3 regions of the Rhizobium sp. KNZ14-9A genome follow, and region 1 is predicted to be linked to each of the others. Evidence: predicted binding sites of a transcription regulator. Region 1 holds the regulator's gene; each other region holds the start of a gene.
The links. Region 1 encodes PhoB, which activates phosphate uptake and scavenging genes when phosphate is short. Its sites were predicted from a motif close to TGTCATNNANCTGTCAT; they were not measured.
Positions count from the first base shown of each region.

Region 2: a site for PhoB is predicted at 2,242-2,258, ahead of ACR9ZQ_RS27050 (DUF2794 domain-containing protein). Genes of this name have one in related genera too.
Region 3: a site for PhoB is predicted at 4,930-4,946, ahead of ACR9ZQ_RS25140 (DUF1045 domain-containing protein). Genes of this name have one in related genera too.

Region 1 is NZ_JBPGXB010000002.1:3,317,109-3,326,756, reverse strand. It holds gene ppk2 (polyphosphate kinase 2) at 1-710, opposite strand, end outside; gene phoR (phosphate regulon sensor histidine kinase PhoR) at 956-2,179, shown strand; gene ACR9ZQ_RS23285 (substrate-binding domain-containing protein) at 2,378-3,412, shown strand; gene pstC (phosphate ABC transporter permease subunit PstC) at 3,580-5,061, shown strand; gene pstA (phosphate ABC transporter permease PstA) at 5,058-6,380, shown strand; gene pstB (phosphate ABC transporter ATP-binding protein PstB) at 6,395-7,210, shown strand; gene phoU (phosphate signaling complex protein PhoU) at 7,255-7,968, shown strand; gene phoB (phosphate regulon transcriptional regulator PhoB) at 8,100-8,783, shown strand; gene ACR9ZQ_RS23255 (pyrroline-5-carboxylate reductase) at 8,914-9,648, opposite strand, start outside.
Region 2 is NZ_JBPGXB010000002.1:4,097,843-4,107,490, forward strand. It holds gene acnA (aconitate hydratase AcnA) at 1-1,031, shown strand, start outside; gene ACR9ZQ_RS27045 (DUF1223 domain-containing protein) at 1,268-2,008, shown strand; gene ACR9ZQ_RS27050 (DUF2794 domain-containing protein) at 2,281-2,682, shown strand; gene ACR9ZQ_RS27055 (GNAT family N-acetyltransferase) at 2,689-3,246, opposite strand; gene ACR9ZQ_RS27060 (Bax inhibitor-1/YccA family protein) at 3,358-4,086, opposite strand; gene ACR9ZQ_RS27065 (ABC transporter permease) at 4,266-6,809, opposite strand; gene ACR9ZQ_RS27070 (ABC transporter ATP-binding protein) at 6,806-7,513, opposite strand; gene ACR9ZQ_RS27075 (arylesterase) at 7,586-8,230, shown strand; gene thpR (RNA 2',3'-cyclic phosphodiesterase) at 8,299-8,892, shown strand; gene ACR9ZQ_RS27085 (low molecular weight protein-tyrosine-phosphatase) at 8,799-9,299, opposite strand; gene ACR9ZQ_RS27090 (4a-hydroxytetrahydrobiopterin dehydratase) at 9,335-9,637, shown strand.
Region 3 is NZ_JBPGXB010000002.1:3,679,318-3,688,965, reverse strand. It holds gene ACR9ZQ_RS25160 (DNA translocase FtsK) at 1-1,853, shown strand, start outside; gene ACR9ZQ_RS25155 (GrpB family protein) at 1,869-2,375, opposite strand; gene phnN (phosphonate metabolism protein/1,5-bisphosphokinase (PRPP-forming) PhnN) at 2,395-2,991, opposite strand; gene ACR9ZQ_RS25145 (alpha-D-ribose 1-methylphosphonate 5-triphosphate diphosphatase) at 2,991-4,130, opposite strand; gene ACR9ZQ_RS25140 (DUF1045 domain-containing protein) at 4,144-4,839, opposite strand; gene phnE (phosphonate ABC transporter, permease protein PhnE) at 4,984-6,327, opposite strand; gene phnE (phosphonate ABC transporter, permease protein PhnE) at 6,335-7,294, opposite strand; gene phnD (phosphonate ABC transporter substrate-binding protein) at 7,361-8,269, opposite strand; gene phnC (phosphonate ABC transporter ATP-binding protein) at 8,357-9,202, opposite strand; gene ACR9ZQ_RS25115 (DapH/DapD/GlmU-related protein) at 9,321-9,648, opposite strand, start outside.

The DNA of each region.
Region 1 (9,648 bases):
GTTTCCTTCAGCATGCGGTCGCGCTTCTCGCTGTAGTCGTCCCATTTGGTCAATGCGGCTATATCCATCGAGGAGAGCTTCCAGACAGCGAGCGGATCGTGCCGCCGGTCATGGAACCGCTTGATCTGCATTTCCCGGCCGATATCCAGATAGAACTTGAAGAAGAATATGCCTTCGTGGGCAATGACCTTTTCCACCTGCGGCGCCTGATTGAGAAAGTCCTCGTATTGTTTCGGCGTGCAGAAGCCCATGACCGGCTCCACGCCGGCGCGATTGTACCAGGAACGGTCGAAGAGCACGAATTCGCCCGATGTCGGAAACTGCGCGATATAGCGCTGGAAGTACCATTGACCCTGTTCCCGCTCCGTAGGCTTGGCGAGCGCCACCACGCGGGCAAGGCGCGGGTTCATGTGCGCCGAGGATGCCTGGATCGCGCCGCCCTTGCCGGCCGCGTCGCGCCCTTCGAAGAGCGCCATCACCCGCTTGCCCGTTGCCTGCAGCCAGAACTGCACCTTCACGAGCTCGGCCTGCAGCTTCCTGAGCTCGTCGAGATATTCGTCGTCCTTCAGCTTCTTCTTGTAGGGGTAGTCGCCGGATTCCAGCGCATGCTCATCCGCCCAGTCGGGCAGCACGGGATCATCGATATCGAAGACGCGTCTCTTGCCCCTGATCTCCAGCTCCACAACTCTGCTTTCGACGTCTTCGGCCATCGTCTCCTCCTGCGCTTGATGATTTCATTTTTCAGCAGGCGAACATATTTATCATTGAAAATCAAATCCTCTGCGTAAGCAAAGCGCAATTCGGTGACGCGCGCTGCGGCTTTTCGCGCAAGTTTCTCAAATGGAAAACTTCTGTCATGAAACGCGGCTATCAGGCAGAGTTTGAATATAAAGAAAAACGAATCGATGCCGTGAGGGGCAGTTTGGAAGACGAGATGCCGTGGACAAAAAGCCTGTTGGCGCGCATCCGGCGCGAGCGCCCGGTTTTGCTGGCGACGCTGCTGAGCGCGCTTGTCGCGCTTGCCGCAGGCATGAACAAATGGATCGTGCTCGCCCTGCTGCTGGTGATGATCTTCACCTCGCTCTTCAACGAGGCGCCGGTCATCAGACCCGATGTCGCCGAGCCGATCGAACCCGAGCCTGAAGTGCTCCCAAGCCGCCTGCCGGAAGTCTCCGCCACGCTGGCCGGCCTCGATATCCCGGTCATGGTGCTCTCGGAAGATGCCTCTGTACTGTTTCAGAACCGCGCGGCCGAAAAGGCCTTCGGCGAGGTGGCGCTCGGCTCCCATATATCGGCGCGGCTGCGCTCTCCCGGCGTCTTGGACATGGTGCGCGAAACCATCGCCACCAACGCCCCGAACCAGATCGAACATTCCGAACGGCTGCCTTCGGAGCGCGTCTATATCGTTCGCAGCGCTCCTGTCGAATTCAAGGACGACGACGGCCGCAACGAGCGCTATTATATCCTCTCCTTCCGGGATATTTCCGAAATACGCCGCATCGATCGCATGCGCTCGGATTTCGTCGCCAATGCCAGCCATGAGCTGCGCACGCCGCTTGCCTCGCTGCGCGGCTTCATCGAGACGATCCAGGGTCCGGCTAAGAACGATCCGAAGGCGCAGGCACGTTTCCTCGGCATCATGTTCGACCAGACGACGCGTATGAGCAGGCTCGTCGACGACCTTCTGTCTCTTTCCAGGCTTGAGCTCAAGTCGCATATCGCCCCCGATGAGAAAGTGGATCTCGTGCCGCTTCTCGGCCACGTCAGGGATTCGCTCGTGCCGCTTGCGAAGGATGTCGGCGTCTCGATCAACCTGCACCTGCCCGACGGCAAGGTCGAAGTGCTGGGAGACCGCGACGAGCTCGTTCAGGTCTTCGAGAACCTGATGGAAAATGCCTGCAAATACGGCCAGGAAGGCGAAGTCGTCGATGTCTGGCTGAAGAATGGATCGGGCCAGCCGGTTGAAGTCAGCGTCGTCGACAGGGGGCCAGGCATTCCGGCCGAACATGTACCGCGCTTGACGGAGCGCTTCTATCGCGTCAGCATCGAAGACAGCCGTTCCAAGAAGGGCACGGGGCTCGGGCTTGCCATCGTCAAGCATATTCTGACGCGCCACCGTGCACGGCTGATCGTAAAATCAGAGGTGGGCAAGGGAACGGAGTTTACCGTGCGCTTCTGACGCAACATGTCGCACGCAATTTTTCGACGTCATATTTTTGCATTTAAAATCAAGAATTTATCTTGTCATAAATGTTTCATCGATCTGACATAAAAGGACGGTGCTTAAGGCGCTAAGAGAGTCCTGCCGATGAAAAAAGGCAATGCGAGGGCCTCTTTGAGGCCGCACTCACACAAGCCCAAATGCCGGGAGATTCAAATGAACACCTTTAAACTTACTGTTGCCGCGCTTGCTGCAACCGCCGCTTTCGCTGGCGTTGCAGTTGCTCGCGACCAGATTCAGGTTGCTGGTTCGTCCACCGTCCTGCCGTACGCAAAGATCGTCGCCGAGTCCTTCGGCGAAACCTTCACCAACTTCAAGACGCCGGTCGTCGAATCCGGCGGCACGGGCGCTGGTCTGAAGGAATTCTGCAAGGGCGTCGGTGAAGACACGATCGACGTTGCCAACGCCTCGCGTCCGATCAACAAGAATGAAGCGGAAGCCTGCAAGGCAGCCGGCGTAACGGACATCCAGGAAGTCAAGATCGGTTATGACGGCATCGTCTTCGCAACCGACTCTTCCAACCCGGACGTTGCCTACGTTCCGGCCGACATCTACAAGGCCCTCGCTGCCCAGGTTGTCGTTGACGGCAAGCTCGTCGCCAACCCCTACAAGAAGTGGTCTGAAGTCAACCCGAAGCTTCCGGCTGTTGATATCGCCGCCTATATCCCGGGCGAAAAGCACGGCACGCGCGAAGTCTTCGAACAGAACGTTCTCGCCGCCGGCTGCAAGGCTTCCGGCGCTCAGGAAGTCATCGCCAAGGAAATCGCCGACAAGGCTGCCCAGGGCAAGGCTTGCGTCGCGGTTCGCAAGGACGGCGCTGCTGTCGACATCGACGGCGACTATCCGGAAACGCTGGCACGCATCGCTGCCAACAAGACCGGCGTTGGCGTATTCGGTCTCTCCTTCTACGAAAACAACGCTGACAAGCTCAAGGTTGCGACCATGAGCGGCATCGTTCCGTCGACGGAAACCATCGCTAACGGCACCTACCCGGTTTCCCGTCCGCTGTTCTTCTATGTCAAGAAGGCACATCTGGGCGCCGTTCCGGGCCTGAAGGAATATGTCAACTTCTTCGTATCCGACCAGATGATCGGCCCTGACAGCCCGCTCGTCGAATACGGTCTCGTTGCTGCTCCGGATGCAGAGCGCGAAGCGATCCGTAAGGCCGTAGAGGCCGGCAAGACCATGTAGTGACTTTGCCGGCGCGACGCTCGGGGGCGTCGCGCCGGCATCACCTTATCCGCCCGGCTCCATTGGGGTGCCGGGCGGATGAACTTCTTCTCCATGATATTGAAGCCGATGGCACGCTCCTGGAGCTGCCTGGCTCTTTGGGGGCTGTGGGCCTGGGGACGTAACGAATGAGCACATCCATCATACTCTTGTGCCTGGTAGTGATCGGCGCCGTTGCCTATGTGGCTGCGCGCAGCCGCGCGATGGCGCTTTCCGGAGGCAGGTCTTCTGCCCTGCATTCGCGGCCGGCCTATTATGGCTCCTATGCCGCGATCTGGGCTGTTCTGCCTTCCCTGATCGTTCTGTTTGCCTGGCTGGCTATCAGCCCGGGCATCATCTCTTCCTCCGTTCGCGGCGCCTTTCCTGATGACGTGAAGGCGCAACCGGCCGTCCAGCAGGACCTCGCCTACAGCATGGTCGCCACGGTTGCCCGCGGCATGAACCTGCTGACCTCGGATGAGGTTTCCTCCTTGTCGAGCAATCCTGCGGGTCTGCAGGCAAAGCTCAGCGAGAAGGGCGTACCGCTCGCCGGCGAGCCGCAGCCCTACATGATCGCTGCCGCAAAGACCCTGAACTCGGAGAGCATGACGAGCCGCGTCATCATGACGGCGATCGTGCTGCTCATATCTGTCGCAGGTGCTTTCTATGCGCTGCGCTCCGTTGCTCCGCGCTTCCGTGCCCGCAACCGTGTCGAGCGCGTTATGCTCTGGGCGCTGCTCGTTGCATCCTCCATCGCCATTCTGACGACGATCGGCATCGTGCTCTCGATGCTGACAGAAGCGAGCCGCTTCTTCGCAGCCGTTCCCTTCGTCGACTTCTTCTTCGGAACGGTCTGGGATCCGCGTTTTGCCGGTGCGGGCAGCTCCTCCTTCGGCCAGTTCGGGCTCATCCCACTCCTGCTCGGCACGCTCTATATCGGCCTGGTCGCCATGCTGGTCGCCGTGCCGGTCGGCCTCTTTGCCGCCATCTACATGGCCGAGTATGCTTCTTCGAGAGTGCGCTCGATCGCCAAGCCGCTTCTCGAAGTGCTCGCCGGCATTCCGACGATCGTCTATGGCTTCTTTGCACTCGTCACCGTCGGGCCGTTCCTGCGTGATTTCTCGGCGCAGATCAGCGGTCTTTTGAGCGGCAGCTATACGAACTTCATCCAGGCACAGAGCGTCATCACCGCAGGCATCGTCATGGGCATCATGTTGATCCCTTACGTTTCCTCGCTGTCGGACGATATCATCACCGCAGTTCCGCGGGCACTGCGTGACGGCTCGCTCGGTCTCGGCGCCACACGCTCCGAAACCATCAAGAAGGTGGTCTTGCCCGCAGCCCTTCCCGGTATCGTCGGCGCGCTGCTGATGACCGCTTCGCGCGCCATCGGCGAAACCATGATCGTGGTTCTGGCCGCCGGTGTCGCCGCCCGTATCCAGATCAATCCCTTTGAGCCGATGACGACAGTGACCGTCAAGATCGTCAACCAGCTGACCGGCGACCTTGAGTTCACCTCGCCGCAGACGCTGGTTGCCTTCGCACTTGGCATCACGCTGTTCTGCATCACGCTTTGCCTCAACATCTACGCGCTCTACATCGTGCGCAAATATCGGGAGCAGTACGAATGACGAATATTGTTTCCCCCGTCGCCGGCGTCACCGTTTCCAAGGCGCCCGCGCGTCGCGATATCGGCATCAAGCGTCGCTACGCTGCCGAGCGCCGGTTCCAGGCCTATGGCATCGCAGCCATAGCATTCGGCCTCGTCTTCCTCTTCATTCTGCTTTGGACGGTCATCAGCAACGGCTATACGGCCTTCCTGCAGACGTCGATCACGCTGCCGATCGAATTCACCGAGAAGACGATCGACCCGGACAACAAGCGTGCGACCGACCCTTCGGTGCTGGTCGCTGCCAACTATCCGGTTCTGCTGCGCGACGCGATCGTCAAGCAGCTCGGCATCAATGCCGCAAGCCGTCCTGACGTGCGCGATGCGTCCAGCATGCTGTCCAAGGGTGCGCCCATTCAGCTGCGCGACATGGTCGTTGCCGACCCGTCGATCATTGGCAAGACCGTCAATGTTACAGTGCTTGCAGATGCCAATATCGACAGCGCCAACAAAGGCCAGATCAATCTTTCGGTCGATGAGAAGAACCGCAAGGTCAACGACAAGCAGGTTGCCTGGATGAATGAGCTGAAGGCGAGCGGTGCTCTCAACAAGACGTTCAACACCGGCCTCTTCGTCAACGGCAATTCCAGCCGTCCGGAAGCCGCAGGTCTCGGCGTCGCCCTCATCGGCTCGCTTTACCTGATGCTGATCGTTCTCGTGCTTTCGCTGCCGATCGGCGTCGCCGCCTCGATTTACCTTGAGGAATTCGCGCCGAAGAACAAGCTGACGGACCTGATCGAGGTCAATATCAACAACCTCGCCGCCGTTCCGTCGATCGTCTACGGTCTGCTCGGCCTGTCGGTCTTCATCAACTTCGCCGGCCTGCCGCGTTCGGCGCCGCTGGTCGGTGGTCTGGTGCTGACGCTGATGACGCTGCCGACGATCATCATCGCGACGCGTGCAGCACTCCGTGCCGTGCCGCCGTCGATCCGCGCGGCTGCCCTCGGCCTCGGCGCCTCGAAGATGCAGATGGTGTTTCACCACGTGCTGCCGCTTGCAATGCCCGGCATCCTGACCGGCACGATCATCGGCCTTGCCCACGCACTCGGCGAAACTGCGCCGCTGCTGCTGATCGGCATGGTCGCCTTCGTCGCCCAGGCGCCGAGCAGTCCACTCGATCCCTCCACGGCACTTCCGGTTCAGGTCTACATGTGGGCCAACGAAGCCGAGCGCGCATTCGTGGAAAGAACCTCGGGTGCCATTATCGTCCTGCTCCTGTTCCTGATCGTCATGAACATGGGAGCTATCCTCTTGCGTCGTCGCTTTGAGCGCCGCTGGTAAACGGAGTAGAGATCATGAACATGTTGACGGAAGCTGCAGTCGAGAAGGCGCTGGACCAGAAAATGAGCAACGTCCCGTATAAGATGATCGGACAGGATGTCTCCGTTTATTACGGCGAGAAGCGCGCGCTTTTCGATGTCAATCTGAACGTCCGCGAAAACACCGTGACCGCCCTGATCGGCCCGTCGGGCTGCGGCAAGTCCACCTTCCTGCGGTCGCTGAACCGCATGAACGATACGATCGATGGCTGCCGCGTCACCGGCAAGATCACGCTCGACAGCGACGATATCTACGATCCCGACATCGACGTGGTCGAACTTCGCGCCCGCGTCGGCATGGTGTTCCAGAAGCCGAATCCGTTCCCGAAGACGATCTATGAAAACGTCTCCTACGGACCGCGCATCCATGGCCTTGCCAAGTCCAAGGCCGACCTCGACCAGATCGTCGAGACGAGCCTGCAGCGCGCCGGCCTCTGGAATGAGGTCAAGGATCGCGTGCATGAATCCGGCACCGGCCTGTCCGGTGGTCAGCAGCAGCGTCTGTGCATCGCACGCGCCGTTGCCGTCAGCCCGGAAGTCATCCTGATGGACGAGCCCTGCTCGGCGCTCGACCCGATCGCGACTGCAAAGGTCGAAGAGCTGATCCATGAGCTGCGTGAAAACTACACGATCGTCATCGTGACGCATTCCATGCAGCAGGCCGCGCGCGTATCACAGCGTACGGCAATGTTCCACCTCGGCAACCTGGTCGAGGAAAACGACACCGACAAGATGTTCACCAATCCCGACGATCCGCGCACCCAGGACTATATCATGGGCCGGTTCGGCTGATTTTGGCGATGTGAAGCCTTCCCGATTTTCGAGGACAAAGCCCCATGGCATCGACACATATTTTTTCCGCTTACGATGACGATCTGAAATTCCTGTCCCGGCGCATTTCCGAGATGGGTGGTCTTGCCGAACAGATGGTCGGCGAGGCCGTCCGTGCGCTGGTCAACGGCGACACTGCGCTCGCCCAGAAGGTCATTTCCGACGACGTGATCCTTGATCACGCGGAACGCGAAATCAACGACAAGGCGATCGTCACGATCGCCCGTCGCCAGCCGATGGCCTCCGACCTTCGCGAGATCATGGGTTCGATCCGCATCGCTGCCGACCTCGAGCGTGTCGGCGACCTCGGCAAGAACACCGCAAAGCGCGTCATCGCCGTCCAAAGCACCGGCGTTCCGCGCAAGCTCGCCCGCGGTCTCGAGCATCTCTCCGAACTGGCGCTCGTCCAGCTCAAGGAAGTGCTCGACGTCTATACGACGCGTTCTGCGGACAAGGCCAAGTCCATCCGCGAGCGCGACGACGAGATCGACGCGATGTACACCTCGCTGTTCCGCGAACTCCTCACCTACATGATGGAAGATCCGCGCAACATCACGAGCTGCACGCATCTTCTCTTCTGCGCCAAGAACATCGAGCGTATCGGTGACCATGCGACCAACATCGCCGAGACGATCTACTACATGGCAACCGGCGCCCAGCCGGAAGGTGAGCGTCCGAAGGACGACAGCTCCAATACCGTCGGTGCGGTGACGGAGTAATCCGGACCTGCCAATTGCGTGCGCGCCCTGCGCTGGGGCGCGCAAAGGTCGCAGCCAATTCCAAGTTTCTGCATGGTCCCTTGCTTAAATCACCCCCGGTTTAAGGATCATGCATTAGGAGACTGACACGCATGATCCCAAGAGTTGCAGTTGTTGAAGATGAAGAGGCGCTGAGCGTGCTTCTCCGCTACAACCTCGAGGCTGAAGGTTTCGAGGTGGATACGATCCTCCGTGGCGACGAGGCCGAAATCCGGCTTCAGGAGCGCACGCCGGACCTGCTCATCCTTGACTGGATGCTGCCGGGCGTTTCCGGCATCGAGCTCTGCCGCCGGCTGCGCATGCGGCCGGAGACCGAGCGTCTGCCGATCATCATGCTGACGGCACGCGGCGAAGAGAGCGAACGCGTTCGCGGTCTCTCGACCGGCGCGGACGACTATGTCGTCAAGCCCTTCTCCACGCCGGAACTTGTTGCTCGCGTCAAGGCGATGCTGCGTCGCGCCCGTCCGGAGGTTCTCTCCACCGTTCTGAAGTGTGGTGATATCGAGCTCGATCGCGAAACCCATCGCGTTCATCGCAAGAGCCGCGAAGTCCGCCTCGGCCCGACCGAATTCCGCTTGCTCGAATTCCTGATGTCGTCGCCGGGCAGGGTCTTCTCCCGCTCGCAGCTTCTGGATGGCGTCTGGGGCCACGATATCTACGTGGACGAACGTACCGTCGACGTCCATGTCGGCCGCCTGCGCAAGGCGCTGAACTTCTCCAACATGCAGGATGTCATCCGCACCGTCCGCGGCGCGGGATATTCCATGGAAGCCTGATCCGAGTGATCGGAGGTCACGAACGGGTCGCTCGGTTTCGCCGGGCGGCCCGCTTGTCTATCTGACACCCCTAGCTTCTTATGAAAGCCGACACCAGGCGCCGAAAGCGGACCTCGAGAGAACCTGCTTTCTACAGACGAATGCGTGCGAGAACTCGATCAAGAGCCTTTTGCAGAGCCGCAGTGCCACCGAAATCGCGAAAGTCTTCGAGCACCTGTTCATTCAATCCGCCCTTGGTCGAATGCTCGCCGATGAGTTCATCAAAACTCGCGACAGGTTTCGAACGGGCAGCATGGGCGAGGCCGGAAAACAATTGACGGAGGTAGGCGTCGCCAGCCGTTCTCGAAAGCCCTTGGCTCTGCAGCCAGGTCGACGTCTCGTCCAGGATGCCGAAATAGGTGGCCATCAGGCAGCTCGCCACCGCGAGAAGTTCGAACTCAGGTCTGTTTTCAACCTGGATCGCCGTTCCGAGCGCCGAAAAGAGGGCGTGGGAAACCTCGTCGGGCGGGTAGATCGCAGTCGCGCCCTGAAGATCTGCGATGTACGGAAGTGGAATTGCCAGGCTCAGGCGAACTGGCTGATCGATCCACGCCAGCAGTTGATCCATTGGCGTGGCCGCGACGAAGCTGATGACATGGTGGCCCGGCCGAAATCGGAGCGAGCGGATGACCTCCTCGGCAATTTGCGGCCTCACGGCCACAAATACGAGATCGGATCGGTCGAGAACATCCTGGTTCCCCAAAGCGATCGACACATTCCGGTTTGCCGCCGCAAGGCGGGCGGCGACGCTTGCGTTGCGCGGTGACAGCACTACCGGTGTGTCGCGAAACGCTGTCTTGCCCAATCCGGTGACGACGGCCTCGGT
Region 2 (9,648 bases), 780 kb from region 1:
CGCCGCTCGTCGTCGCCTACGCTCTTGCCGGTACGGTCCAGAAGGACCTCACCAAGGAGCCGATCGGCGAAGATCAGAACGGCAACCCGATTTATCTCAAGGATATCTGGCCGACTTCAAAGGAAGTTCAGGAATTCATCCTGAAGTACGTCACCCGCGAACTTTACGAAACGAAGTACGCCGACGTGTTCAAGGGTGACGAGAACTGGCAGGCCGTTCAGGTTCCCCCGGGCCAGACCTACGCCTGGGACGACGATTCGACCTATGTCCAGAACCCTCCGTACTTTGTCGGCATGGGCAAGAAGGGCACAGGCACCTCCGATATCAAGGGCGCACGCGTCCTCGGCCTCTTCGGCGACAAGATCACCACCGACCACATTTCTCCGGCCGGTTCGATCAAGGCTGCTTCGCCGGCCGGCGCCTACCTGCTTGGCCACGACGTCGCAGTTGCCGACTTCAACCAGTACGGCACGCGCCGCGGCAACCACGAAGTGATGATGCGCGGCACCTTCGCCAATATCCGCATCCGCAACTTCATGCTCGGTGCGAACGGCAAGGAAGGTGGCTACACCATCCACTATCCGTCCAAGGAAGAGACCTCGATCTACGATGCGGCCATGCAGTACAAGGCCGAAGGCGTTCCGCTCGTCATCTTCGCCGGTGTGGAATATGGCAACGGCTCCTCGCGTGACTGGGCTGCGAAGGGCACGAACCTGCTCGGCGTCAAGGCCGTGATCGCCCAGAGCTTCGAGCGTATCCACCGTTCGAACCTGGTCGGCATGGGTGTCATCCCCTTCGTCTTCGAAGAGGGCACGACGTGGCAGAGCCTCAACCTGAAGGGCGATGAACTCGTTACCATCGAGGGCCTCGAAAACATCAAGCCGCGCGAAAAGAAGATCGCCAAGATCACCTACGCCGATGGCACCGTGAAGGACGTTCCGCTGGTGTCGCGCGTCGATACGCTGGACGAGGTCGTCTACCTCAACAATGGCGGCATCCTGCAGACGGTTCTGCGCGATCTCGCAGCCTGATTGTTAAGATACTTGCCTGATAATGACCGCCGGAGAGCAATTTCCGGCGGTTTTTCTTTGCGGAAAACGAGGCTGTTTCACTGCTCACGGTGATGTGTTTCGGCGGCCATCCGCCTGGGGCTCCGTCTCACCCGTTCGTGACTTTCCGTTTGGACCCGGAAGGATTATTCGTACGTTCATATCTCAGAGCCGGCAGTTCAGGACCGCTGCTGACGCTGGAAAAGAGGTGCTGGTGAATGTCCCCGCGTTTTATGATCCCGCTGATCGCCGGGCTTGCTTTTGCAAGTCCGCTCCTAGCCGAAGATGGCGCGCCGAAAGGCGTCGTTGAGCTGTTCACGGCGCAGGGCTGCGCCTCCTGTCCGCCGGCCGATGCCGCATTCCGCAAGCTCGTCAGCCAGGGCAATGTCATCGCCCTCGCCTATCACGTCGATTACTGGAATTATCTCGGCTGGGCCGACACGCTGAGCTCGAAGGAAAATACCGAGCGGCAATACGGCTATGCCCGGATGATGGGCCGCAGCAACGTCTATACGCCGCAGGCGATCGTCAATGGCCGTGACCATCTCGCAGGCGCCGATCTTGCCGGCATCAACGGCAAGATAAATGGCTATGCCAACGAGGGCAAAGGCCTGACCGTGCCCGTCAGTGCTCGCATGAGCGGCGACCAATTAGAGATCAAGCTCGGCGCCGGCCAGGGCAAGGCCAATGTGGTGATCGTCTATTTCGACAAGGAAAAAACGATCGACGTCGAGAAGGGCGAAAACAGCGGCCAGAAGATCTCCTACCTCCACAGCGTGACCGATGTGGAGACCGTCGGCATGTGGGATGGCAAGGCGACGACGCTGACTCTGCCGGCCAGCGTGATGGAAAAACCCGATCTCGAAGGATCAGCGATTCTCTTGCAGTCCGTGACGGACAACGGCGATCCGGGAGCGATCCTCGGCGCAACAGTCGTCATGGCAGGGAAAAACATCTAAGGATTTCATCCGCTTGCGGATGAATGTCAGGCGGCCCGGCCAAGCGTATTCGGGGCTGGGGTTAAGGTCGATACGCTCCGCCGGGCCCTTTGGCGCGCTGGCGCCAAACTGGAGCCTATAGTTCTCTTGGAAATGAGGCGCTGTTTTGACTGAAATGCGGCACACCGGAGAAAGCAGGTTTCGTCCCCAGTGTGACAGTCGGTCCCTTGCAATTTGCCGCGGCTCGGGCAAACTGTCACTCTCCTGTCACACGTGGAGGTCTTGGGAGTCTGATGACAGATACGCCGGATTTGCGACACGGCGAAAGCCGCTCCGTCGACAATAGCTCTTCAACCGTCGTTGATCTCAAGGAATACAGACAAAATAAAGATCCGATGCCAGTGACATTTCACCGGCGGGAGCTCGACCAGATTCTGTGGATCTACGGTCGAATGGTGGGCGAAGGCGAGTGGAAAGACTATGCCATCGACCACACGGGGGAGAAGGCGGTGTTCTCCGTCTTCAAGCGTTCGGGCGAAATGCCGCTCTTCCGCATCGAGAAGAATCCGAAGCTTGCTGCCAAGCAGGGCGCCTTTTCGGTCGTGAACACCAACGGCATGATCCTGAAGCGCGGCCACGAGCTTGGGCCAGTCCTGAAGGTTTTCGACAAATCGCTGAAGCTCGTCGACAAGTAAGCGATATCACCCCTTGAACAGCGTGCCCGGATAGGCCTCAGGATCGGGATGGGTTTCCGTTCCTTCGCCCAGTCTGCGCTGCATCAGCATCGTATCCAGCCAGCGGCCGTGCTTGTAACCGGCACCCTTCATCAGACCGATCTCTTCAAAACCCAGTGAACGGTGAAGCGAGATAGAAGCCGGGCTTGCACCGCCGATGACGGCGGTCATCTGGCGGAAGCCAGAGACGGTGCAGCGCGAAATCAACTCTCCAAGGAGTAGTTTGCCAATACCCTTGCCGCGCGCCGCCGTGCCCAGATAAATCGAATCCTCGACCAGCCAGCGATAGGCAGGACGGGTGCGGAATGCCGAGGCATAGGCATAGCCGAGCAGGCTTCCGTCCTCGGCTGTCGCGGCGATGTAGGGATAGCCCTGCTCGCGAATGGCGGAGTAGCGAGCCGTCATTTCCGCTTCGGTTGGCGGCACGATTTCATAACTCGAGATGCCGTTCAGCACGGACTCGCGGTAGATTTCAGTAATGGCAGGAAGATCGGAAGGAAGGGTGTCGCGTAGGAGAGGGAGCATTTCGGATCGATCGGCACTGTTGAACGAAGGCTCACGTTGAAGCACTCCAGCGAACTGCCCGCAACAAAAAAGGCGGCCGAAGCCGCCTTTTCGTTTTTCAGTCCGGCCTGCTTACTTACGGTTGCCCATGAACTGTAGCAGGAACATGAAGAGGTTGATGAAGTCGAGGTAGAGCGTCAGCGCGCCCATGATGGCCTTGCGGCCGGCGACGTCATAACCATCTGCTTCGAAATACATTTCCTTGATGCGCTGCGTGTCGTAGGCGGTGAGGCCTGCAAAGATCAGCACGCCGATCGCGGAGATCGCGAACTGCACGGCGGACGAAGCCAGGAAGATGTTGACGATCGAAGCGATGATCAGGCCGAAGAGGCCCATGATCAGGAACGAACCCATTGCCGACAGGTTGCGCTTGGTCGTGTAGCCGTAAAGCGACAGCGCACCGAAGGAGGCGGCCGTCACGAAGAAGGTCTGTACGATGCTCTGGCCCGTATAGATTATGAAGATTGACGAGAGCGACAATCCAACCAGTGCGGAATAGACCCAGAAAGTGGTCTGCGCTGCAGCCACGCTCATCTGGTTAATACGGAAGCTCAGGAAGAACACGGCAGCAAGCGGTGCAAGGATCACAACCCACCGAAGCGGGCTTGCATAAATCGCCTGACCGAATGCAGTTAGCTCGCCATTGGCGAAAGCGAACTGGAATGACAGATAGGCGGCCACACCAGTGATCGCCAGACCCAGCGCCATCAGGTTGTAGACCTTGAGCATATAAGCGCGGAGGCCTTGATCAATCACTTCGCCGGCTTGTGCGCGGCTTTGATAGTTACGGAGATCAGCCATAGTTTCCTCTTACAAGCTCCGATGGAAATACGGTGTCGGGTTTACGACCCGGGCGCCGCTGCGGAGCTTCCAGCATGCCTGCTGACAATATGAGGCTTTCGTCCAATTCAAACAAGGCCTTTGCAATCTGCCGTTCGGTTAAATCGCCGTAAGGTGAAGGGATTTGGGGCCTTCACCCATTACAGCTCGCGCAAAACTGGTGCTGCCTTCTGTCCGAGGATGCGCCAGGTGCCGATCAAGCCGATACCGACGGTCAATACTAGGGCTGTGACAAGGGTGAGACCTGCGACATCCGGCATGAAGCTGGAGGGCAGGCGCATGATGCGGCTGACGATGAACCAGGCAGCCACACTGCCGGCAAAAAGCGCGAAAATGGCGGTGGCAACACCGAGGATGAGATATTCATAGCTGAAGGCGCGGATCAGCATGGTTCTCGTCGCACCAAGTGTCTTCAGCACCACCGCATCATGCGTGCGCGCCCGATTTCCGGCGGCAAGTGCGCCTGCCAGCACGAGAACGGAGGCGATCAGTGCAACGGAAGCTGCGGCGCGGATCGCAGTCGCAAGCTCGCCGACCAGCTGATTGACGATATCGATCGCGTCCTTGACGCGCACGCTCGTGATCGTCGGATAGGCGTTGGTCACCGATTTCAGGATCGCGGCGTCTTCAGTCTCGGTCGATGCGGGATCCGTCAGTGTCGCCAGCCATGCATGCGGAGCGCCACGAAAGGTGTTCGGCGAGAACACCATGACGAAATTGATCGACAGCGATTCCCATTCGACCCGCCGCAGATTGGCAATTTTGGCAGTGATGTTGCGGCCGAGAACGTTGACGGTGACGGTATCGCCGATCTTGAGGCCCAGTTCATGCGCCTCCTCGCTCGAGAAGGAGACGAGCGGCTCGCCGCTATAGTCCTTGCCCCACCACTGGCCTTCGGTAAGGACGGAATTCTCCGGTGGGCTTTCCTCGTAGGTAATGCCGCGGTCGCCATTCAGCACCCAGCGGCCCGCTGCCGGCACATTCATCTTGGTCACATCCTGGCCATTGAAGGCGATGATGCGGCCGCGGAGCATCGGCACTTCCACCAGCTTGCCATTCGGTGACTGGGTGTGGATCAGGTTGCGGAAGGCATCGACCTCGGCGCTCTGGATATCGACGAAGAAGAAGTTCGGCGCACCCTCGTTCATGCGGCCGGTTAGCTGCTGGCGCAGGTTGCCGTCGATTAGTGTGAGGGTGACCAGCAACGCAAGGCCGAGACCGAGCGAGAGGACGACGGAGGGTGTCAGTGCTCCGGGGCGATGAATATTGCCGATCGCCAGCCGCAGCGCCGGCGAGTTGACGCGCGGGCTTCTGCGCGCCAGCCAGGCGATCAAGGCTGCGACGAGGCGCAGGATGACGAAGGCGAAGATGATGGCGCCGACGAAGATCACGGCGATGAAGCGGTCATAGGCGGTAAAGATGGCAAGGCCTGCGAGCGCAGCCATGAAGAGCGCGGCGAGTAACACATAGGGCCAGGAGGGCAGGTGGCGTGCCTCAAAACCCTGCTCGCGGAAGAGTGCGGTTGCCGGCACTTCGCGCGCATGGCCGAGCGGCAGGATGGCAAAGGCAAGCATCGTCAGCATGCCGAAGAGGGCCGCAAGCACTAGAGCGCCGGGATAGAGGGTTGGATCGGTAGAGACCGGCAGGAACTGGGCGAGGAACTGTGCAGCCAGCATCGGGGACAAGGCGCCGAGCACAAGACCGATCAGGATGCCGACTGCCGCGATGATGGCGATCTGGAAGAGATAGATCCAGACCACGACGGCTGCCGGGGCGCCCAGGCATTTGAAGGTCGCGATCGTCGTACGTTTGGCATCAAGGAAGGCGCGCACGGCATTGGCGACGCCGACGCCGCCGACGATCAGAGCGGTCAGGCCGACCAGCGTGAGGAATTGCGAGAATCGGGTTATGTTTTCCGTCAGCGATGGGGCGGCGCGATCGCTGGTGCGGACGGACCAACCGGCCGAAGGGAATTCGGTGGTGGCGCGGGCTTGGATACCGCTCATCGTGCTGCGGTCTTCCAGCTTGATCTTGTAGGCATGTTCCACAAGGCTGCCGGTCTGGATCAGGCCGGATGCCTGAAGTGCGTTTCGGCTGACGAGCATGCGGGGGGCGAAGCCGAAGCCTTCCGAGAGCGCATCCGGCTCGGTCTTGACCGTGCCCGTGATGCTGAGCTTGACGTTGCCGAGCAGAAGTTCGTCGCCGATCTGCAATCCCAGTCGCTCCAGCAGCAGTGGAGCTACGACAGCGCCATAGGTGCCGCCTTCGCCTGATAGCAGGGAGGCGAGCGGGTAGTTCGGCTCCGCTTCAAAGGTGCCGTAGAGCGGATAGGCATCGTCGACGGCCTTGACCTCGACCAGCGCTTGATCGGATCCATCCGGCTTGCGAGCCATGGAGCGCAGGCCGGTGGAAACGGAGACTTCGCCAAGGCCACGCAGGAAATTCATTTCCTCTGGCGTTGCCTCGCGGTTGTTAAGCTCGAAGCGGACGTCACCGGCCAAGAGTTCCTGCCCCTGCGAGGCGATCGTATCGGTGATCGACTGTGAGACAGAGTTGACGGCAGCGATCGCGGCGGTGCCGAGCGCGATACAGGCGAGGAAGATGTAGAAACCCCTCAAGCCGCCGCGCAGCTCGCGAAGGGCCAGACGGAAGGCGAGCGAGATGCGCGGAGTGACGATCGTCATGCAATCGCCGCCTCGGACTGACGGACGGCGCTATCGCCCTCGATGCGCCCGGAGCGGACGCGGATCTGGCGCGAGCAGCGATTGGCAAGGCCGATATCGTGGGTCACCAGCAGCAGGGTCATGCCGCGCTCGGCCTGTTTGGAAAATAGGAGGTCGGCGATTTGCCGGCCGGTATCGGTGTCGAGATTGCCGGTCGGCTCGTCAGCTATCAACAGGGCAGGCGAGGGGGCGAGCGCACGGGCGATCGCCACACGCTGCTGCTCGCCACCCGAGAGCTGGCCGGGATAATGGCTCAGGCGTTCACCAAGACCGACGGAATTCAGCTCGCGTTCGGCGATCTCGAAGGGGTTGGGAACATTGGCGAGCTCAAGCGGCACTGCGACATTTTCCAGCGCCGTCATGTTGGCGATCAGATGGAAGGACTGGAAGACGATGCCGATGTTGCGGCCGCGGAAATCGGCGACCTGATCCTCACTCAGCGCATGCAGGGGCGTGTCATTGATGTTGATCTCGCCGCTGTCGAGCTTTTCCAGGCCTGCAAGCACCATCAACAGCGTGGACTTGCCGGAGCCCGAAGGGCCGACGATGCCGACGGATTCGCCCGCGCTGATCTCCAGGTCAATGCCTTTCAGCACATGGACCGAGGCAGCGGCATTACCGAGCGTCAAATCGGCGTGTTTCAGATCGATGATGGTTTTGGCCAACAGAAATCGCCCTATATAGTTCCGTAACCGAATGGCCGCATAACGGCACCTAGCCAATCTAGGGAAAGCATTATGAGATTTAAAGTTGCCGCCCTTCACTTCGCTGTCATCGTCTTCTCGCTGATTTTCTCGACAGTTGCCGAAGCGCGCACGATCAATCTGGTCGGGTTTGGCGACAGCCTGATGGCGGGTTACCAGTTGCCGCCAGGCGACGGCTTTCCCGAGAAGCTGCAGGCTGCACTGAAGGCCGGAGGGATCGACGTTTCGATCACCAATGCCGGCGTCTCGGGCGACACCACCACGGGCGGGCTTGCGCGAATCGACTGGTCCATTCCTGACGGAACCGACGGGGTGATTCTCGAACTCGGCGCCAATGATGCGCTTCGCGGCATCCCGCCGGAGCAGAGCGAAAAGAATCTCGACCAGATGATAAGCCGGTTAAAAGAGCGCGGCATTGCTGTATTCCTTGCCGGCATGATGGCGCCGCCGAACATGGGTGCGGACTATGCCGAACGCTTCAACCCGATCTACCAGAAACTTGCGGAAAAACATGGGGTTGAGCTTTATCCATTTTTTCTCGACGGTGTGGTCCTGCATGCCGGTCTGAAGCTCGACGATGGCATGCATCCCAATGCCAAGGGCGTGGATGTGATGGTGGATAAGATGGAGCCGGCTGTCACAAAATTCATCGAGACGATTTCTTCTGTGAAGAAATAGGGGCTTGCACAGGTTTGTAATGCGTGATTCCGTGTGAGCACCTGCAAAAGATTCGGGGAGTGCTCGTTATGCCGAGACTTTTTACCGCCCTCGAAATTCCGCGCAATGCGGCGATGAGCCTGTCATTGTTGCGCGGTGGTCTTCCCGGAGCACGATGGATCGATGTGGAGAATTACCACATCACACTTCGCTTCATCGGCGATGTCGATGGACGCACGGCAGACGAAATCGTCGAGCGTCTCGATCGCATCGACCGGCCGGAATTCCAGCTCCGGCTTGAAGGCATTGGCTCCTTCGGCTCCAAGAAACCGCATTCGATCTGGGCGGGAGTTTCTCCTTCGCCTGAAATGTACGCCTTGCAGGGCGAGATCGAGCGGATCTGCCAGCGCATCGGCCTGCCGCCGGACCCGCGCAAGTTCACGCCGCATGTCACGCTTGCCCGCCTCAAATATTCGCGCGTCGACGATGTCGTCCATTACCTCGCCGGCCGCGGCAACTTCCAGACCTCGACCTTCACCGTGCCGCGCTTCGTGCTTCTGTCGTCGCGCGAATCGGTCGGCGGCGGACCTTACCTGACTGAAGAGGTCTTCCCGCTCCACGAGCCAAGGCTGGTGCCGAGCCTCTCTACCAGCGTGCTGCAGCCGCTGAAGAGCCTGGCGTAAACGAACTCGAAGTCTTCCCGGTCGCCATAATAGGGATCGGGAATATCTTCCCCGGTGCCGAGCGCGAAATCGCCGAAGAGATGGATGTTGTCTGCGTACGATGAGCGCCGGCTCAGTTCCGCGACATTCGAGCGGTCCATGGCGAGGATCAGATCGAAATCGTCAAAATCCTCAGGTAATATCTTCCGGGCGCGCTGCCCGGTGATGTCGATGCCATGCGCGCTTGCGGTGATGATCGAGCGTCGGTCGGGAAGTTCTCCCTGATGCCAGCCGCCGAGACCGGCGGAACCGATGCGGAAAGCATCGCCAAGGCCCGCCTCACCCGCGACATGGCAAAATATCCCCTCGGCAAGCGGAGAGCGGCAGATATTGCCCATGCAAACAAAGAGGATGCTGATACGTTTCATCTGAGGATCCGACGGAAGGATGAAAGGAACATGGCATGAAAATGGAAAAGCTGGAAAGGCCGGCAATCAACCAGTTGCTTGGCGAACTCACGGGTTGGACGCTCGATGATGTGGCAGGTTCGATTTCGAAGACATTCAAATTCGCGAATTTCGTGGAAGCTTTCGGTTTCATGACGGAATCGGCGCTTGCGGCCGAAAAACTCAACCATCATCCGGAATGGTTCAACGTCTATTCCCGCGTCGAGGTGAAGCTCAACACGCATGATGCTGGCGGGTTGACGGAGCTGGATTTCAAGCTCGCAAAGGCCATGGAGAAGGCGGCGGCGCGGCGGGCTTGATTGAATCGGCC
Region 3 (9,648 bases), 360 kb from region 1:
CGCGCTTCCGCATCATGGAGTGGCGCCCGGGCCGGCATAATCCGGCGCCGGTGGCACCGCGCGCAACGCTGCCGGTTACACCCGCGCAAGTCCGCCCCGCACGTCCTCCGGCAGTGCGCGTTGCGCAGGCTCCGGTCGCTCCAACACCGGTCGCTCAGGCTCCGATAGCTCAGGCCCCAGTAGTTCAGGCCCCAGTAATTCAGCCGCCTGTGGTTCAGTCGAACCAGGCACCGGCAGATGTCCGGCCCGCGTCGCGTGTCGAGATCGCCGCATCTGCGCTGTCCCCGGTTCGCCCGGCTCGCATGACCGTCGAGAAGGTCGATGCATCGGGCTACGAATTCCCGCCGCGCGCCCTGTTGCAGGAGCCGCCGGAGCGGCTCGGCGAGATCATGTCGCAGGAAACGCTCGAGCAGAATGCCGGCCTCCTGGAAAGCGTGCTGGAGGATTTCGGCATCAAAGGCGAGATCATCCATGTCCGCCCCGGTCCGGTCGTCACCCTCTATGAATTCGAGCCGGCGCCGGGCGTAAAATCATCCCGCGTCATCGGCCTTGCCGATGATATCGCCCGCTCCATGTCGGCACTCTCTGCCCGTGTTGCTGTCGTCCCCGGCCGCAACGTCATCGGCATCGAACTGCCGAATGCGACGCGCGAAACCGTCTATTTCCGCGAGATGATCGAAAGCGACGATTTCGATAAGAGCGGCTACAAGCTGGCCCTCGGCCTCGGCAAGACCATCGGTGGCGAGCCCGTGATCGCCGAACTCGCCAAGATGCCGCATCTGCTCGTCGCCGGCACCACCGGCTCGGGCAAATCCGTCGCCATCAACACCATGATCCTGTCGCTGCTCTACCGCATGACGCCGGAACAGTGCCGCCTGATCATGGTCGATCCCAAGATGCTGGAACTCTCCGTCTATGACGGCATTCCCCACCTGCTGACGCCTGTCGTCACCGATCCCAAGAAAGCCGTCATGGCGCTGAAATGGGCGGTACGCGAGATGGAGGAGCGCTATCGCAAGATGTCGCGCCTCGGCGTGCGCAATATCGACGGCTACAACGGCCGCGTCTCCCTGGCCCGCGAAAAGGGCGAGACCATCCATATCATGGTCCAGGTTGGCTTCGACCGGCAGACCGGTGCGCCGATCGAGGAGCAACAGGAGCTGGACCTCGCGCCGATGCCCTATATCGTCGTCATCGTCGACGAAATGGCCGACCTGATGATGGTCGCCGGCAAGGAGATCGAAGGGGCGATCCAGCGTCTGGCGCAGATGGCCCGTGCCGCCGGCATCCATCTCATCATGGCAACCCAGCGTCCTTCGGTCGATGTCATCACCGGCACGATCAAGGCGAACTTCCCGACCCGCATTTCCTTCCAGGTCACCTCGAAGATCGACAGCCGCACGATCCTTGGCGAACAAGGCGCCGAACAGCTGCTCGGCCAGGGCGACATGCTGCATATGCAGGGCGGCGGCCGCATCTCCCGTGTCCACGGCCCCTTCGTTTCCGACGCGGAAGTCGAAAAGGTCGTGGCACACCTGAAGACGCAGGGCCGGCCGGAATATCTCGATACGGTCACGGCCGGCGAGGACGAAGAAGGCGAGGATGAAGAGGACGGCGCCGCCTTCGACAAGAGCGCCATGGGCGCCGAGGATGGCGACGAGCTTTACCAGCAGGCCGTCAAGGTCGTCATGCGCGACAAGAAGTGCTCGACCTCCTACATCCAGCGCCGTCTCGGCATCGGCTATAACCGCGCCGCCTCGCTGGTCGAGCGCATGGAGAAGGAAGGGCTGGTCGGCCCGGCAAACCATGTCGGCAAGCGTGAAATTGTCTCGGGGCGTGGCGACGGCGAATAATCGGAGCGCGGCTGGTTATCCCTCCTCAGAGGCCAGCCGCAGCGTCTCGAGCACAAAGTCACGCTTGCCGCCGGTATAACAATCCCAATCGTCATTTGCCTCGCTCATGAGCGTCATCTTGAGGGCGGCATAGGCATTCGCTCGTTCCGTGTGCGAGCGCAGATAGTCGCGAAACGCGATCCGGTCTCGCAAAACGGCATTATCCGTCGAGCAGACGTAGAGTCGCGCGCCGTACGAGCCCTTGCCGCTGGTGAAGGTCCAGGTCTGCTGCTGGTACTTGTCGCCATGGAAGGTGTAGGCGCCGAGCGATTGCACACGTTCGATCGCCTCGGGAAGCGCATCCGCATTCTCAAAGGCGGCGTGCAGGTCGATCTTCGGCTTGGCCGCCAGTCCGGGGACGGATGTGCTGCCGACATGATGAAAGACGGGGGTGAGATCGGCGAGAAACGGCTCAAGCTCGCCGACGATCTGACGGAAGAGAGACGGCCATTCCGGGTCATAGTCGATGACCTGAATGGCCATTCTCATCTCCTCATCTTGTTCAGACGATTTCCTTCAGGAAGCCGTCCAGGAGATCGATCATCTTGCGCTCGGCCTCTTCCAGCGAGTCGCTGTTGTCGAGCTCCACGACATCGTAATCGCCGCGCACCGTCAGCGGGCCGCGGGCGAGGCGGGCCATGATGTCCTCGTGCGTCTCGCGGCCGCGCGCTTCCAGGCGGCTGGCCAGCACTTCCGGGCGGGCCGTCACATTGATGACCTTCAGCCGCGGGAAGGCGGCCTGGAAACGGTGCAGCGCCGAACGCGAACCGTTCGCAACGACAATGTGGCCCTTGGAAAGTGCGACGGAAACCTCCGCCGGAATGGCGTATTTGAGACCATGCGCCTCCCACCAGACGGCAAAGGCACCGGACTGCTCCATCGATGCGAATCCCGCATCCGAAACGGCGAGATGATCCTCCCCGCCGGCATCGCCTTCACGGGTGATGACGCGGCGGGCAAAATGCACGTCCTCCCGGCGATCGAAATGCCGGGCCGCAAGGTTCATCAGCGTGTCCTTGCCAGCCCCGCTCGGACCGACGACGACGACCATGATGCCGCGTTCGGCACCGGCGCCCGGATGGGGTTCGTGTGACATCATCATGCGACACGGCGTCCTTCACGCCAGACGGAACGGGTCACCGGCACGCCGTGCGAGCGGTGGACGCGGACGAGATCGGCACGCAGGCCGGTTTCGATGCGGCCGCGATCGTTGAGGCTGACGGTGCGTGCTGGCGTTGCCGTCACCATTGCAATTGCCTTCGACAAAGTAATGCCCTCAACCTCGTCGGCAAGAATGAAGGGCGCATGCAGCAGGCTGAGCGGCACATAGTCGGACGAAAGCACGTCGAGAACGCCGAGCTGCGCCAGATCACGCGCGGCGATATTGCCGGAGTGCGATTTGCCGCGCACGATGTTCGGCGCGCCCATGAGCACGCTCATGCCGTTTTCATGCGACAGCCGGGCTGCGTCGATGCTGGTCGGGAATTCGGCCAGGCGCACGCCGTTTTCAATCGCCTCATCGACATGGGCAGATGTGGCATCGTCATGGCTTGCGACGGTGATTCCGCGTTCGGCGCAGACCTTGGAGATCGCGTCACGATTTGGCGTCGAATTGCGATCGGACTCGGCGATGCGTCTGGCGCAGAAGCGGGCGAACTCCTCATCGGAAAGACCGCGCTTCTTCTGATAGTAAAAGACGTACTGGTCCATTGTCTGGAACTGGCGCTGGCCGGGCGCATGATCCATCAGCGAGACGAGACGAACATAAGGGTCGTTTTCGAAATCGGCGAAGTGCTGCAGCACGTTGTCGGCCGAAACCTCGCAGCGCAGATGGACGAGATGCTCGGCGCGCAGGCGCCCTTCCTTTTCGGCGGACTGAATGGCATCGGCCATCTCGCGCATTTCGCCGTGCTCGAAACCGCCGTCTTCATCAGCACCCATGCGCAGGCAGTCGAAGACCGTGGTGATGCCCGAGGTGACGATCTGCGCGTCATGGGCCTGTATCGCCGCCGTCTTGTTCCAGCGGATGCCCGGACGCGGCGAATAGTGGCCTTCCAGATGGTCTGTGTGCAGCTCGACGAGGCCAGGAATGACGTAGTCGCCCTCAAAGTCTTCGCCGGCTACCGAACTGCCTCCCGAGATATCGGCGATCTTGCCGTCACGGATGAGAATGGAGCCCGAAAGAATATCGTCCTCGAGAACGATACGGGCGTTTGAGAGAACGGTTTCTTTGCTCATGTCAGAAAATCTTTCAGCTTTTGGCGCCAGCAAGAGGCAGCCATGTGTGGACTTTGAAAGGCGCGCCGCGCGCCTCCTCGCTAAAGACGGCAAGGCCGGAAATGCGAAGCGGCCTGCCGGTAAAAGCTGCGAAACGCTCCGTCAGGATCGCCTTCATCACTTCCGCGCGCTCTTCCGGCACCTGCCCGGTCAGCGTCATGTGGAAGCCGAAGTCATCCATGACATATGGATAGCCCCAGCGCATGAGATTATTGCGCTGGCTCTCAGAGAGCCTTTCCGGTTTGCGCCTGATAATATCGGCCTCGGAGAGTGCCGCCCGGAATGGTTCGAAAGACTTTACCACCTTTGCCGCGAAATCCTGAAGCGGTTGGTGCAGCGAACCCGGCACAAGCGCGAAGAAGCGACCAAGCTGGCCGAGCACCAGCTCCGGGATTTCAAAGGCGGGCGTGTTGGCGGCGAAATCTTCGACGACCGCCATCAGGTCCTTTTCGGTCACGGAGGAGGCAAGCTCGAAGGGCGCCTTGATCGTCGCATGGAAGCCATAGCGGCGCGGATCGGCCGTCAGTTCGAATTGTTCATGAGCCGGCAGCGTCTCGTACTCGGGCGCAGGATAGGTCTCCTCGGTAAAGGCATTGCGGCCGAGCCAGACGGAGGCTGCATCCGTCAGGGGATCATCCTTGGACGGTGAAAAATAGAGAGCGTAGCGCAAGGCTTTTATCCTGGAGATCGTCCGAACGGGGAGGGCAATGTGCAGTGATTTGGCGGCAAACCGCAAGCACGCTCCGGCTAAAAGATTTCCATGACAGAATGATGATGGAGACCGAAATGCCCACCATCATTTCGACAAATCCGATCAGTGCCTCTGCTTCGTTCCCATCAGCCGGTGACGCATTGCGTTGGAGGCTGCGTCGAAGAGAAAGACGACGATCAGGATGAGCATGACCATGTAGGCGACATTCTGCCAATTGGAATTGGTCCGCATCGCTTCCCACAGCTTCAGCCCGATGCCGCCGGCGCCGACGGCACCGATAATGGTCGCACCGCGGACATTCGATTCCCACTGGTAGAGGGTTTGGCTGACGAAGACGGGAATGATCTGCGGAATGATCCCGAAGCGATGGACGAGCAGCGTGGAGGCGCCGGTCGATTTGATGCCTTCGCGCGGCTTGTTGTCGATGTTTTCGAGTCCTTCGGAATAAAGCTTGCCGAGCGTGCCGGTTTCCGTGAGGAAAATAGCACCGGAACCGGCAAGCGGACCGGGGCCGAAGGCGCGCGTCAGGAACAGCGCCCAGATCAGCATATCGACCGAGCGCAAGAAGTCGAAGAACCGTTTGAGGCCTTGGTTCAGCACGCGGTTTGGCGTGATGTTGCGCGCCGCCAGGAAGGCGAGCGGAAATGCCGCGAGCGCACCGAGCAGCGTGCCGAGGAAGGCCATGACGATGGTCTGGAAAAGCTTGGTCCAGACGTCTCCGTGCTGCCACGCGCCGTTGTTCCAGATATTGTCGAAGGCCAGCGACAGGTTGGACTGATCCGGCTCGATCCGTGGGCCGGAGATGATCATGCTGACGACTTCACCTGCAGGCTTATCGAAGAAGGGCGAATGCGTGTCGAAGATGAAGTTTGGCCAGCCGAGCAGTCGCTTGTGGACCTTGATGCGATGTGCCGCGATGCTGACATCGCCCGAAAATCCCATATCAACGAGGATGTTGTCGTCGTAGACGGACATCCAGTCGGGCACAGCACCGTCGACGCGCGGGTTCTCGCCGGTGATGTCGACAGGCACCGTTACGCCATGGGCAGTCAGCAGAACCTGCGTCCTGGAGATTTCCACCTGGCGGTTCGTGCCGCTGAGGGAAACGACGACGTTGCCGTCCGGTTTGTTGACGATCCAGCTAGGGTTCGGATTATCGCCAAGGGGAGAGAAGCGCGGATAGCGTACGGTAATGCCGCCGTCGCCGATCCGGAATTCCGGTTGGGCGTCGTAGCTGACCCACTGCGACATATAGATGCCGAAACGCTCCCAATGCGCCTCGGAGATCAGCCGTGGCATCTGGAAGAACCAGACGGCGTAGATGCAATAGACAAGCGTGCCGATCGCGATCATCAGCACGCCGAAGCGTTGCTTGAAGGAACGTTGGAAATATTCCGGATAGCGCGTTTCGATCTCATGCATGCGGTTGGCGTCGAGTACGGTCATGGCGTCCTCAGTGCTGGAGAAGGAAGGCATGATCGCCAACAAGCTTGCGGCGGATCCAGGCCGAGAGCTGATCGACTGCGACGATCGTTATAAAGAGCAGAAGGACGAGCGCCACCGTCTTGGCGCCGAAACCACGGGAGATCGAGAGCTTCAGCTCTTCGCCGATGCCGCCGCCGCCGACGGCGCCGATGATGGTCGATGCGCGAACGTTGATCTCAAGGCGGAGCAGCATATACGACATGAGGTTGGGCAGTACCTGCGGCAGCGCCGCGAAGCGGACGCGCTCGAACCAGTTGGCCCCGACCGCCTTCATGCCGTCATCCGATTTCATGTCGGCATTTTCGATCACTTCGTAGAACAGTTTGCCGAGAGCGCCGATCGTATGAAGGGTGATGGCGATGATGGCCGCTACCGGTCCGATCGACAGAATGGCGGAAAACAGCCCTGCGATGACGATTTCGGGAAAGGCGCGCAAGAATTCCATCAGACGCTTCACGCACACGCGCAGCACACCCGAGGGGGCGAAGTTGCGCGCGGCCAGGAAACTGAGCGGTAGAGCGAAGACGAAGGCAACGATGGTCGAAAGGATCGCGATGTTGATCGTCACGATCATCAGTTCGAAATATTCGGGGATATAGAAATCGCCCCAGACATACACGCGACCTTTGGCGAAATTATATTCTTCACCGCCGGTGTCATTGACGCTGGGGATGTCGAACAGCGCGCGCCAGACGTCGTTCCAGTCTTTGGGAATGAGCCAGCTGAGGAAGTCGAAGAGATGCGGGAGACGTTCGAAGAAGTGCCCGGCATTGCTCTCGTCGGCAAAACGCACGGAGCTGACAAAAGCGAAAAGCAGGATTGCAAGCCCAATCAGCGTATAGAAGCGCCGCTTGGCGACCATCCGGTCCCATGCTGTGACTATTTCGCTAGAGCTCTGCATATTTGGTTGAATATCGGCAACAGTCATCAGCGCTCGAGCCCCTGTGCAAGAAAAGGGCGGCCGTCGCCGGCCGCCCCAGACATGAATGGAGAATTAGCCGCCGATGGCAGCCTTGCGGACGTCAACTACAGCGTTGTAGAAGTCGTGCTTGACCGGAACGTAGCCAGTGAAATCGCCACCTTCGATGGCGTTGAAGCACTTTTCATCGGTCTTCGGCAGAGCCAGGTAGAAATCGGAGATCTTCTTGATCCACGCGTCGCCGAGGGCGTTGCGGACAACGACCGGACCGTTCGGGATCAGCGGCGAGCGCCAGACTTCAACGAGCTTGTTCGGATCGACTGAGCCCTTGGCAACGACCTTGTGGAAGGTGCCGGAGGTGTAGCCGTCCATGAAATCGCCGATGCCCGAGCTATCGTCAACTGCAACGTCAACCTTGCCGTCGTAGGCAGCGAGCAGGTTGTTCTCGTGGCCGCCGTTGAACTGCGTGGAAGCGAAGAACTTGTCGTTCGGCGCGCCGGTGTCCTTCGGGATCTGCGTCAGCGGAACGAGGTAGCCCGAGGTGGAGTCCGGATCGGCGTAGCCGAGCTTCTTGCCCTTGGCGTCCTTGATGGTCTTGATGCCGGAAGACTTCAGAGCGAGACCGATCGAGTAGTAACCCGTGGAGCCGTCCTTCTGCTGCGTCGTCAGGATCGGCGAAACAGCCTTCGGATCCTTGATATAGATGGCAGCGTAACCGGAAGCGCCGAGGCCGGCAACGTCGAGCGTGCCGCCGAGCAGACCCTGGATAACGCCGTCATAGTCGGCGGCCGGGAACAGCGAAACCTTCTCGAAGCCCAATTCCTTCTTCAGGTGGTCCGCGAGGCAGGCATAGTTGCGCAGACGGTCGGCTTCGTTTTCGCCGCCGAGGATGCCGATGCGCAGTTCCTTGAGGTCGGCAGCATTTGCAGCGCCGGTCGCGAGCGCCAGAAGCGCCGTTGCGGCAAAGAGTGCTTTCTTGAACATGGTTCTCTCCTGATTGACCGGAAACCCGGCCGTCTTGTTAAGAAGATGTGCGCCCTTGACGCGGGCATTCGATCGCGACCGCCCCTCTCACAGACCGGCCAGCGCCAGCGGTGGGTTGCCGACGGATTGGTTTTCCGCTCCTTCCGGAGCGATGTTGATTGCAGTCGAGGTCATCGTTTCGTCGACGCCCGCGCCGTCCTTGTCCGTACCGTAGATTTCCTTCACGGCCTCGGTGGTCAGTTCGGAGGGCTTGCCGTCGAAGACGACACGGCCGCCTGCCATGCCGACGATGCGTTCGCAGTAGTTGCGGGCCGTATCGAGCGTATGCAGGTTGGTTACGACGGTGATGCCTTCACGCTCGTTGATGTCACGCAGCGCATCCATGACGATTTTTGCGTTCAGCGGGTCGAGCGAAGCGATCGGCTCGTCGGCCAGAACCATCTTCGGGTTCTGCATCAGCGCGCGGGCAATGGCGACGCGCTGCTGCTGGCCGCCCGAAAGCGTGCCGGCTGCCTGCAGTGCCGTCTGCTCGATGCCGAGGCGCTCGAGCGCTGCGATGGCCTGGATGCGCTCTTCACGGGTGAAGACGTTGAGCAGGCTGAGGATCGTCGAGCGATGGTTCAGGCGGCCGAGCATGACGTTGGTGAGTACGTCGAGGCGCGCCACGAGGTTGAACTGCTGGAAGATCATCGCGCAGTCGCGCTGCCAGTTGCGCAGCGCCTGGCCGCGAAGGCCGGAAACCTCGACACCACCAAAATGGATGGTGCCGGAGGAGGGTTCCTGCAGGCGGTTGATCATGCGCAGGAGCGTGGACTTGCCGGCGCCGGAACGGCCGATGATGCCGACCATCTGGCCTTGCGGAATGTCCAGCGTTACGGAATCAACAGCGAGCTTCTTTCCGAACCGGCGTGTGACATTCCTCAGCTCGAACATCATGCTCTTCCTTCGCATTGTAGGCTTGCTTCTGGGATCGCATTAGTCCCGCTTGATGAACCTCGCGTGTCAGTTTTGTGTAAGTCCTGTCACAATTCTCCGCACCGCAATATTGGGCTCAGCAGCCGTACCGGGAGAGGAAGTCTTCGGCGCCCAGCGCCCGGAAATCCGCCAGTGCTTCGCGCAGCCGGCCGTGTTCCCAGTCCCACCAGGCAAGCCTGTCCATGCGCTCGCCGATCTCCTTCGGAAAGCGCTCCCGGATGAGCTTGGCCGGCACGCCGCCGACGATCGTGTAGGGAGCGACATCCTTGGAGACGACCGCACCGGCGCCGATCACAGCCCCGTTGCCGACAGTCACTCCCGGCAGGATCGTAGCACCATGGCCGATCCAGACATCGTTGCCGATCACGACGCGGTTGGAGCGGCGCCATTCAAAGAATTCCGTC